Regions from separate parts of the Syntrophomonas curvata genome, predicted to be linked through region 2. Evidence: a T-box and tRNA genes for the amino acid it is inferred to sense, from the RefSeq annotation. Region 2 holds a T-box; the other holds one or more tRNA genes.
What was found. A T-box is a leader RNA that pairs with one kind of tRNA and senses whether it is charged. The one in region 2 lies ahead of ileS (isoleucine--tRNA ligase), so its partner is inferred to be a tRNA-Ile.
Positions count from the first base shown of each region.

Region 1: it has a tRNA-Ile gene. The T-box ahead of ileS (isoleucine--tRNA ligase) is inferred to sense a tRNA for this amino acid. The anticodon was not compared.

Region 1 is NZ_CM129641.1:2,288,184-2,292,607, reverse strand. It holds gene dnaG (DNA primase) at 1-474, shown strand, start outside; gene rpoD (RNA polymerase sigma factor RpoD) at 471-1,565, shown strand; tRNA gene ACU70B_RS10355 (tRNA-Asn) at 1,626-1,700, shown strand; tRNA gene ACU70B_RS10350 (tRNA-Ile) at 1,838-1,913, shown strand; tRNA gene ACU70B_RS10345 (tRNA-Glu) at 2,031-2,105, shown strand; tRNA gene ACU70B_RS10340 (tRNA-Val) at 2,112-2,187, shown strand; gene ACU70B_RS10335 (hypothetical protein) at 2,442-2,948, shown strand; gene ACU70B_RS10330 (hypothetical protein) at 3,013-3,408, shown strand; gene ACU70B_RS10325 (tetratricopeptide repeat protein) at 3,468-4,067, shown strand; gene ACU70B_RS10320 (zinc-ribbon domain containing protein) at 4,242-4,424, shown strand, end outside.
Region 2 is NZ_CM129641.1:1,960,304-1,964,727, reverse strand. It holds gene ACU70B_RS08720 (methyl-accepting chemotaxis protein) at 1-1,158, opposite strand, end outside; T-box leader at 1,377-1,597, shown strand; gene ileS (isoleucine--tRNA ligase) at 1,652-4,424, shown strand, end outside.

The sequences.
Region 1 (4,424 bases), 330 kb from region 2:
AACAGGAATAAAACGCTAATATCTAGGGATAATATACAGTACGGCAATTATAGCAAAGATGAGAAAATATTGGCAGCCATGCTGAAGAGCCCGAAAGTATTTGCCAGGATCAAAGCCAGTCTGGGGCTGAGCTTTTTCGCCCGCCCGGAGTATGCGACCATGGTAAATTGCTATGATCAACTGGAGGGAAGCGGAGAAAAAAGACTCAAACAGCTGGGGGAAATAATGAATCAGAAGGGCTTGGCTGCCAGCTATGCCAGAATCATTTTCCTGATGGAAGAGTTGGCTGTGGACGAAACCCAGATTAATGAATTTGTCCGCCGGGTGCAAGCGATCAAAACGGAAGCACGCTGGCAGAAGATATATCAACAGATTATTTTTCTCAAATCAGAAGGAGATTTTAATCACTTGCTCAAATTCATATTGAACCTGGACAGCTTTTTAAACAAAACCCGGGAAGGGGGGATAGAATGAAACTGGATAGAAAGCTTGCAGAAACGATTAGCGCCCTGGCTGAAAAAGGAAAATCCAAAAGGAATCTGAGTTATGAAGAAATTATGGAAGACCTGCATGAATTCAGTCTGGGACCGGACAATATAGAAGACATACTTGAACACCTTCAATCCTTGGGTATAAGCGTGGGCAATGAAGCTGATGCCGATGCTGACGCTGACGGCGATGATTCCGGAGATCATGAAAGCCTGGAAACGGAAGAAGTAGTCATTCCTGACGGCATTGAAATAGATGATCCGGTGCGCATGTATTTGAAGGAAATTGGAAGGGTTCCCCTGCTTACAGCGGATCAGGAGATAGATCTGGCTCAGAGGATAGAAAATGGCGACGAAGATGCCAAAAGGCAATTGGTAGAAGCCAATCTCAGGCTGGTTGTAAGCATAGCCAAGCGCTATGTTGGAAGAGGCATGCTCTTTCTTGATCTGATTCAGGAGGGCAACCTGGGCCTTATGAAAGCAGTAGAGAAATTTGATTACTGTAAGGGGTTCAAATTTAGCACTTATGCCACCTGGTGGATCAGGCAGGCCATAACTCGCGCTATTGCCGATCAGGCTCGTACCATCCGTATTCCGGTGCATATGGTGGAGACTATTAACAAGCTATCCCGCGTGCAGAGAAACCTGCTGCAGACTCTGGGACGTGAACCTACGCCCTTTGAAGTGGCAATTGAGATGGACATCCCGGTAGATCGGGTCATAGAAATTATGAAGGTAGCTCAGGAACCGGTTTCACTGGAAACCCCTATCGGGGAGGAAGATGACAGCCATCTGGGTGACTTCATAACTGATGAAGATGCGGAATCACCGGAGGAATCAGCTTCTTTTGTGCTTCTGCGCGAACATCTGGATGGCATCCTTAATACTCTTACCGAAAGGGAGGAGAAGGTTCTCCGCCTGAGGTTCGGGCTCGATGACGGCCGGCCCCGTACCCTGGAAGAGGTAGGCCAGGAATTTGGAGTTACCAGGGAAAGAATAAGGCAGATAGAGGCCAAGGCTCTGCGTAAACTCAGACACCCTTCCCGGAGCAAAAAGCTCAAGGATTATATCGAATAAAGGCAATTACGCAGTTGACAAGCGGCTTATAGGAAGATATAATATTTCTCGTTGGGGCATTCCTCGATAGCTCAACGGTAGAGCATCCGGCTGTTAACCGGAGGGTTGTAGGTTCGAATCCTACTCGGGGAGCCAATGAACATTCCCGGCGGTAACCCTGCAGAAGTTACCGCTTTTTATTTGATAGAATCCCGCAAAATAAGAGAGTTTGGCTCTTGACCTTTTAAATGGTAGTTTGGTATACTAACTCTTGCGGGGTTCCGCAGTACTCCGGGCCTATAGCTCAGTTGGTAGAGCTACCGGCTCATAACCGGTTGGTCCCAGGTTCGAGTCCTGGTAGGCCCACCATTTCAGAAGTCAGAGGTCAGAAGTAGGATGTCAGAATCTTCTAACCCTGGCGGGTGATTAGAGGTTATAAAACGAAGTCAAACCAACCTCTGTCGTCCGACTTCCGGCTTCTATCGTGGCCCCTTGGTCAAGCGGTCAAGACACCGCCCTTTCACGGCGGTAACGGGGGTTCGAGTCCCCCAGGGGTCACCATTGCAAGGGCGATTAGCTCAGTTGGGAGAGCACCTGCCTTACAAGCAGGGGGTCGGCAGTTCGAGCCTGTCATCGCCCACCATAGAAAATCGGTAAACCGCGGTAGATTCCGCGGTTTATTTTTATAGGAGCAATTTAAAAGAATTCTAAAATTAATCCTTCTCGGGGAAGGATTTTTTATTATAGATAACTAATTAGACTTTTAAATGAAAGTGTTCCATTTATGTCCATCAGTTGATTTTTCACAAGGTACCGGCAAAGGAGCGGTTGAGGGAAAGTTTAGTTGCCGCCCTGCGTTTAGGAAGGTGATGGGAATGGTTATTAGGGGATTCTTTTATGCATGAAGTCGATAAGATTGCCAAACTGCTGGGAATAATAAAAAGGCTTAATCAAACTAGAGAGAATCTGGACAAAATTCCCGACGAGTTACAGCGAAGGAGGTTAAAGAAGAAATATTACATAAATCAGCTGATAGCACTGAAATTTACCTGTCGGGCCGTAAATGCACTTCTGGATAACACCCCGGCAGCGATAATAAGCCGAAATACTAAATTTTCCATCCGGAATCATTTTGGTTCCCTGGTGCTGGCGAGCACCTTATCCATGGAAGATGACAGAATAAAGCTAAGCCGCGATGAAATTCGGGCGATTCTAAATATATCCTTGCCCGGCTGGAAGGGTGTATACGGATATTATCAGCCGGAGAGCATCGCCCAACCTTTATTGTCGGGCTTAAGCCAGGAACCGATGGTCAATATGGCACAGAATGCAGCCAGTAATCTTATAAGCCGGGAGAACAGGCACGCAACCAGGGAGTTACTGACTTTATTGGGGATATGGTAAGCTCCAGCCAATAACCGAATAGGCTCACCTTTACCGGGAAAGACTAAGAGCGGAGGTGGTTTTGTTGCAACTGGATAAAGGCGAGCACAGTGTTTTTTCATTTTTTCCTTCTGCCGACAAGGCCCAGGAGGCTGCACAGGCACTGAGGGATGCCGGGCTGGTTCCTGAACCTGGCTCTATACAGGTTGACCAGGTGACTCGCTATAGTCCGGCCCGGGAAGAGGAATACAATAACCCTGTAAATAACGCTGTTACCCTGAGCGGTGTAACCCTATATTCGGCCAGTGAAGGGGAAGAAGGTACCAGTCCTTTATTGGCTGCCACGGATTCAGCCAGCGGGGTAGGGAACCCTGATGCTGGTGTCCCGGGAAAACATGGTTTTATGGTAACCCTGGTTACGGCCGAGGAAAATGTGAACAAGGCTCTGCAGATAATTCGGGCTCATGAAGGCGGCACCTGAAATCTCCCTGCATAAACAGAAACGATGTCTAAAGAATAAGAGCCTGGAAGCTTAAGAATATGGAGAGGATGATAAGGGGGATGGTCATGAACAACACCGGGCAATTGATAGACGACCTGGAATCAAGGTTAAAAAATGAGCCGAACGATGTTGAGGTTTTATTGAAGCTGGCTGCTGCCTTTAAAAACGGCGGCGACTATGAAAAAGCGAAGGCGTGCTACCATAGGCTGACCGAATTAGATGACTCAAATAGCGGGGCCTGGTTCCATCTGGGGAGTACCGAATATAATTTGAGGCATTTTGCAGAGGCCGAAAAATGTTTTGTAAAGGTAATCCGGGGCGGCGACCAATCAGGCTGGCCTTGGTTAAGGCTGGGGGATACCTATCGGGCGAAAAACCAACCGGCTGAGGCCATGAAGAGCTATGTCAGAGCAGCTGATATCGAAGGTACCGCTAATTGGGCCATGCTGTCCTTGGGGGATTTATTCAGGCAGGAGGATTTGACCAAAGCCGGGGAGTATTACCGGCAGGCGCTGCAAATTGCCCCGGATTTTGGGTGTGCGATAGCCGCTATGGCGGATATATTATTGGAGCAGGAGCAAAAATGGGAGTATCCTTGCCTGCAGTTTACTCTTAGCTGTAAGCTCGGCTCCGTGTAGAGGTATCCCTGGGAATACCTCCCGAAAGATCATTTACCACTTTCTGTTTAAACCAACTGAAGAATTTGACAATTAGGTTAGGTTTAGGCTATAATTTCTGTGCCTTGTTCTTGAAGGGATCTCCTTTTTGGGGAAAACTAAGTCCAAGAGTAATCCCGGAAGGGAGATGAATTAATGTTTGAAGACAAGTATCTAGTGTGCAAGGATTGCGGAAACGAGTTTTTGTTCTCAGCATCGGAACAGGAATTCTACGCGGAGAAAGGTTTTCAGAACGAACCGGGTCGCTGCCCGGCATGCAGAAGAAACCGCAAACAGCAACGCAATGGTTACAGTTCCCGCCCCAGAGAGGATCGCCCG
Region 2 (4,424 bases):
TGAATTGGCGGCAGTCTGCTGAGCTATGGCGGCTACCTCTTTCACGGTGTCAACCAGCTGGTCGGTGGAAGCTGCCATCTCTTCGGTGGCAGCAGATATTTCCTGAATTTCTGAGTTTATTTGATTAACACAATTTACAATAGTCGCAAAGATATCGCTGGTTGCCTTTATAGCTTCGGCCTGTTGGGTGTAGGCGTCTTTGGTGGTGCTCATATCCGCTACCACCTGATGGGTATTGCTCTGCATTGCTTTTATAAGCCCTGCAATTTCCTGGGCTGACCCGGCAGATTGCTCGGCCAGGGTTCTCACTTCCTCTGCCACCACTGCAAACCCCTTGCCGTGCTCTCCGGCCCGGGCTGCCTCTATGGCGGCATTAAGGGCCAGAAGGTTGGTCTGGTTGGCTATGTTTCCGATTACTTCCACGATCTGCTCGATTTTGGCGGAATTCTGGTTAAGCAGTTCCACTGCCCGGCTGACTGCTGCAATGGCGGTATAGCTATCCTCCATTTTGGCATTCTGAAGTTTTACCGCCTCTACACCGTTCTGTATGGCCGACTGGGTTTCCATAGACATATGTACGCTTTTCTGAGTGTTGGCGGCGATAGTATTAATAGTCTCCACCAATTCCAAAATAGATTGGGTAATTGAGTTGGTGGCTTCTGCCTGGTTATCAGCCCCGGTGGCTATCTCGCTGGTTGAAGCCGCTACTTCCCGGGCGGCAATGCCGGTCTGCTGAGAAAGTCCCAGCAGGGTTTGGGATGAATCTACAATTATCTGGGTTACGTTGGTGGTTTCTCCAATCAGGTTACGCAGTTTGGCAGCCATATCGTTGAGGTTGTTGGCTACCAGGGCCATGTAGCCGTTATTGATGTCATTGATTTTAAGGGTCAGGTCTCCTTCCGATACACTGCTGGCGAAATCAGCCATAGTGAGGGAGGGATTTACAAATTCTTTAAGATTCTGCGAAGAGGAAAAAAGACCTATGAATATACCGCCGATACCGGCAACAATAGTGCAGAAAATAACCGTAGGCAATGCAGGGACATTTATTAAACTAACCCCGATTACCAATCCTAAGCAAGCAGCTCCCAAGCCTGAGCGCAGGCAGACCTTAATAACCATACCCCGCTTTTCCCCCTGGTTGTCTCTCGTACCCAATCTTAAGCCCCCCGTATTATAATATAGTTTAATGGTTCGATAAAAAAAGTAAATATCCTGCTATATCAACCAAAAAATTCAAATAAAAGAATATACATACAAGGAAGATTTGCGGGAAAAGGAATTATTCTGCTATAAGATGGCAATAATCCCTGCAGATGTTGTTTTGGAAAAATCAATATGCTAAAATTAATAAGATTGTTAAGAAGTGCTATATAACAATAACCGTGAACGGGACAGTAAGTGAAAAGGGCAGCTTTAAGCGAGTCTGGAACCGGTGGGAGCCAGGCACTGTATTTCACCGAAAATCACCCGGGAGTTTTCATGCCGAAGCAGAATTAGGTTTGAACGCAAAGCTGGCGTTATCAGCAGAAAGTGGTGTTCCATAACAGGGATGCTATTAGGGTGGTACCGCGGAAGAATGCCTTTCGTCCCTTGGGATGAGAGGTATTTTTAATTAATGGCTAAGAGAATTTGGTGAGGTGGTTAATTAATGGCAAAAGGAAAATACGACGCAACTTTGAATCTCCCCCGGACTGACTTTCCCATGCGGGCTAACTTGCCGGCAAAAGAACCGGAGATTCTGGATTATTGGAATAAAATCGATGTATATCAGAAAGTTCAGGAAAAAAACAGCGGCAAGCCGTCATTTATACTCCATGACGGCCCCCCCTATGCCAATGGCAACATTCACCTGGGGCATACCTTAAACAAGGTGTTAAAGGACATAATTATCAAACACCGCTCTATGACCGGTCATGACACGCCCTATGTTCCGGGGTGGGATACGCACGGCTTGCCCATAGAGACACAGGCTATAAAAGATTTGGGCATTGACCGTAAGCGTACTGATGTAATTGAATTCAGAAAACACTGTAGAGAATATGCGCTCAAGTACGTCGGCATACAAAGCGAACAGTTTCAGCGTCTGGGAGTACGGGGTGACTGGGATCATCCTTATCTGACTTTAAACCCTGAATTTGAAGCCATACAGATTAAGGTTTTTGGGGAAATGGCTCACAAGGGCTACATTTACAAAGGCTTAAAACCGGTTTACTGGTGTGCCGATTGTGAGACCGCCCTGGCTGAAGCCGAGATTGAATACAGTGATAAAACCTCTCCCTCCATCTATGTTAAATTCCCGGTGAAGGATGGCAAGGGCGTTATTCCCGAGGATGCTTACGTGATTATCTGGACCACTACCCCCTGGACTTTACCCGCTAATACAGGTATATCCCTGCATCCGGATTTTGATTATATCGTGCTGAAGGCCAATAAAGAAAAATACGTCATAGCCCGGGGACTGCTGGAAACGGTCGCAGCAGAACTTGACTGGGCCGACTATAAAATCATCAAACAATTTAAGGGCAAGGAAGCGGAAAGGGCAGTATGCCGCCATCCCTTCTTCGCAAGAGATTCCCTGGTAGTCCTTGGCGCCCACGTAACCCTGGATGCCGGTACCGGTTGTGTCCATACCGCACCCGGTCACGGTGAAGATGACTTCATTGTAGGCAAGGAATACGGACTGGAAGTAATTTCGCCGGTGGACAACAGCGGCCGTTTTACCGAAGAGGCAGGTCAGTTTGAAGGCCTGCTGGTTCATGATGCCAATAAGGATGTAATTGCTGAATTGGAGAAACGAAACCTGTTGTTAAAGGCTTCCCGTATCGAGCATCAGTATCCTTATTGCTGGAGGTGCAAACATCCCATAATTTACCGCGCCACCGATCAGTGGTTCGCATCCATCGAAGGCTTTCGCCAGGATGCGCTGAAGGCTATCGATAGCGTGCGGTGGATTCCGTCCTGGGGTCGGGAAAGAATCTTCAACATGGTAAGAGACCGGGGTGACTGGTGTATATCCCGGCAGCGCAGCTGGGGAGTGCCCATACCTATATTCTATTGCGAATCTTGCGGCAGCACGATAATTGACGAAAGCACCATTGAACGGATAAGCACCCTTTTTGCCGAGCAGGGGTCAGATATCTGGTTCAGCGGTGATGCTTCCTATCTGCTTCCCGAGGGTTATCACTGCAGCAATTGCGGCAGCGATAAATTCCGCAAGGAGACCGATATTATGGATGTCTGGTTTGATTCCGGCTCCAGTCACATGGCTGTATTGGAAACCTATGACGAATTGAGCTGGCCGGCGGATATGTATCTGGAAGGCAGTGACCAGCATCGGGGCTGGTTTAACTCGTCCCTTTCCACTTCGGTGGCGGTCAAAGGCATGGCGCCTTATCGGCAGGTGCTCACCCACGGCTTCCTGGTGGATGAGCAGGGGAAAAAGCAGTCCAAATCAATGGGGAATGCTATTGACCCGCTAAAACTGATAAAAAGCATGGGAGCGGATATTTTAAGGCTCTGGGTTTCTTCGGCAGACTATCGGAGCGACGTGTCGGTATCAGACAACATCATCAAACAATGCGCTGAAGCCTACCGTAAAATCCGCAATACCTGCCGCTTCATTCTGGGCAACCTCTATGATTTTGACCCGGTCAAGGAAACGGTGGAGTATCAGAAGCTGAATGAACTGGACAAATGGGCCCTGTTAAAACTGCACCAACTCATCAAACGGGTGAGCAAGGCTTATGAAGATTACGAATTCCATGTGGTGTTCCATGCGGTTCACAACTTCTGTACGGTTGATCTGAGCAGCATATATTTCGATATTTTAAAAGACCGGCTCTATTGCTGCCATCCGGAGGACCCGGAAAGGAAAGCGGCTCAGACCGTTCTCCATGAGTTGATAAATGCTCTGGTGGTCATACTGGCTCCTATTCTGGCCTATACCAGTGAGGAGATTTATAGCCATCTGCGTAAGGAAAGCGGTCCGGTGAGCGTACAATTACTAGATTGGCCCGCATACCGGGAAGAGTATATTGACGAGGCTATTGGAACTCGCATAACCAGAGTGCTGGAAGTCAGGGAAGCCGTCACCAAATCCCTGGAAGAAGCTCGAACCAGGAAGGCAATTGGGCATTCCCTGGGCGCCAAGGTTACCATTTATGCCGACCCGGAATGGCTGAGCCTGCTTAAAACGATCGATGATTTGGAAAAGGTGTTTATTGTCTCCCAGGTCGAACTCAAAAACGAGAGTGAGCGTACCCGGAATGCTGTTTACCTCGAAGAATTACCGGGCATATGGGTAGACGTAGCCGCCGCCGCCGGTGAAAAATGCGAGCGCTGCTGGATCATTGAACCATCAGTCGGCGGCCATGACGGGCATACCAACCTCTGTGAGCGCTGCTCGCAGGTAGTGGCAAGAT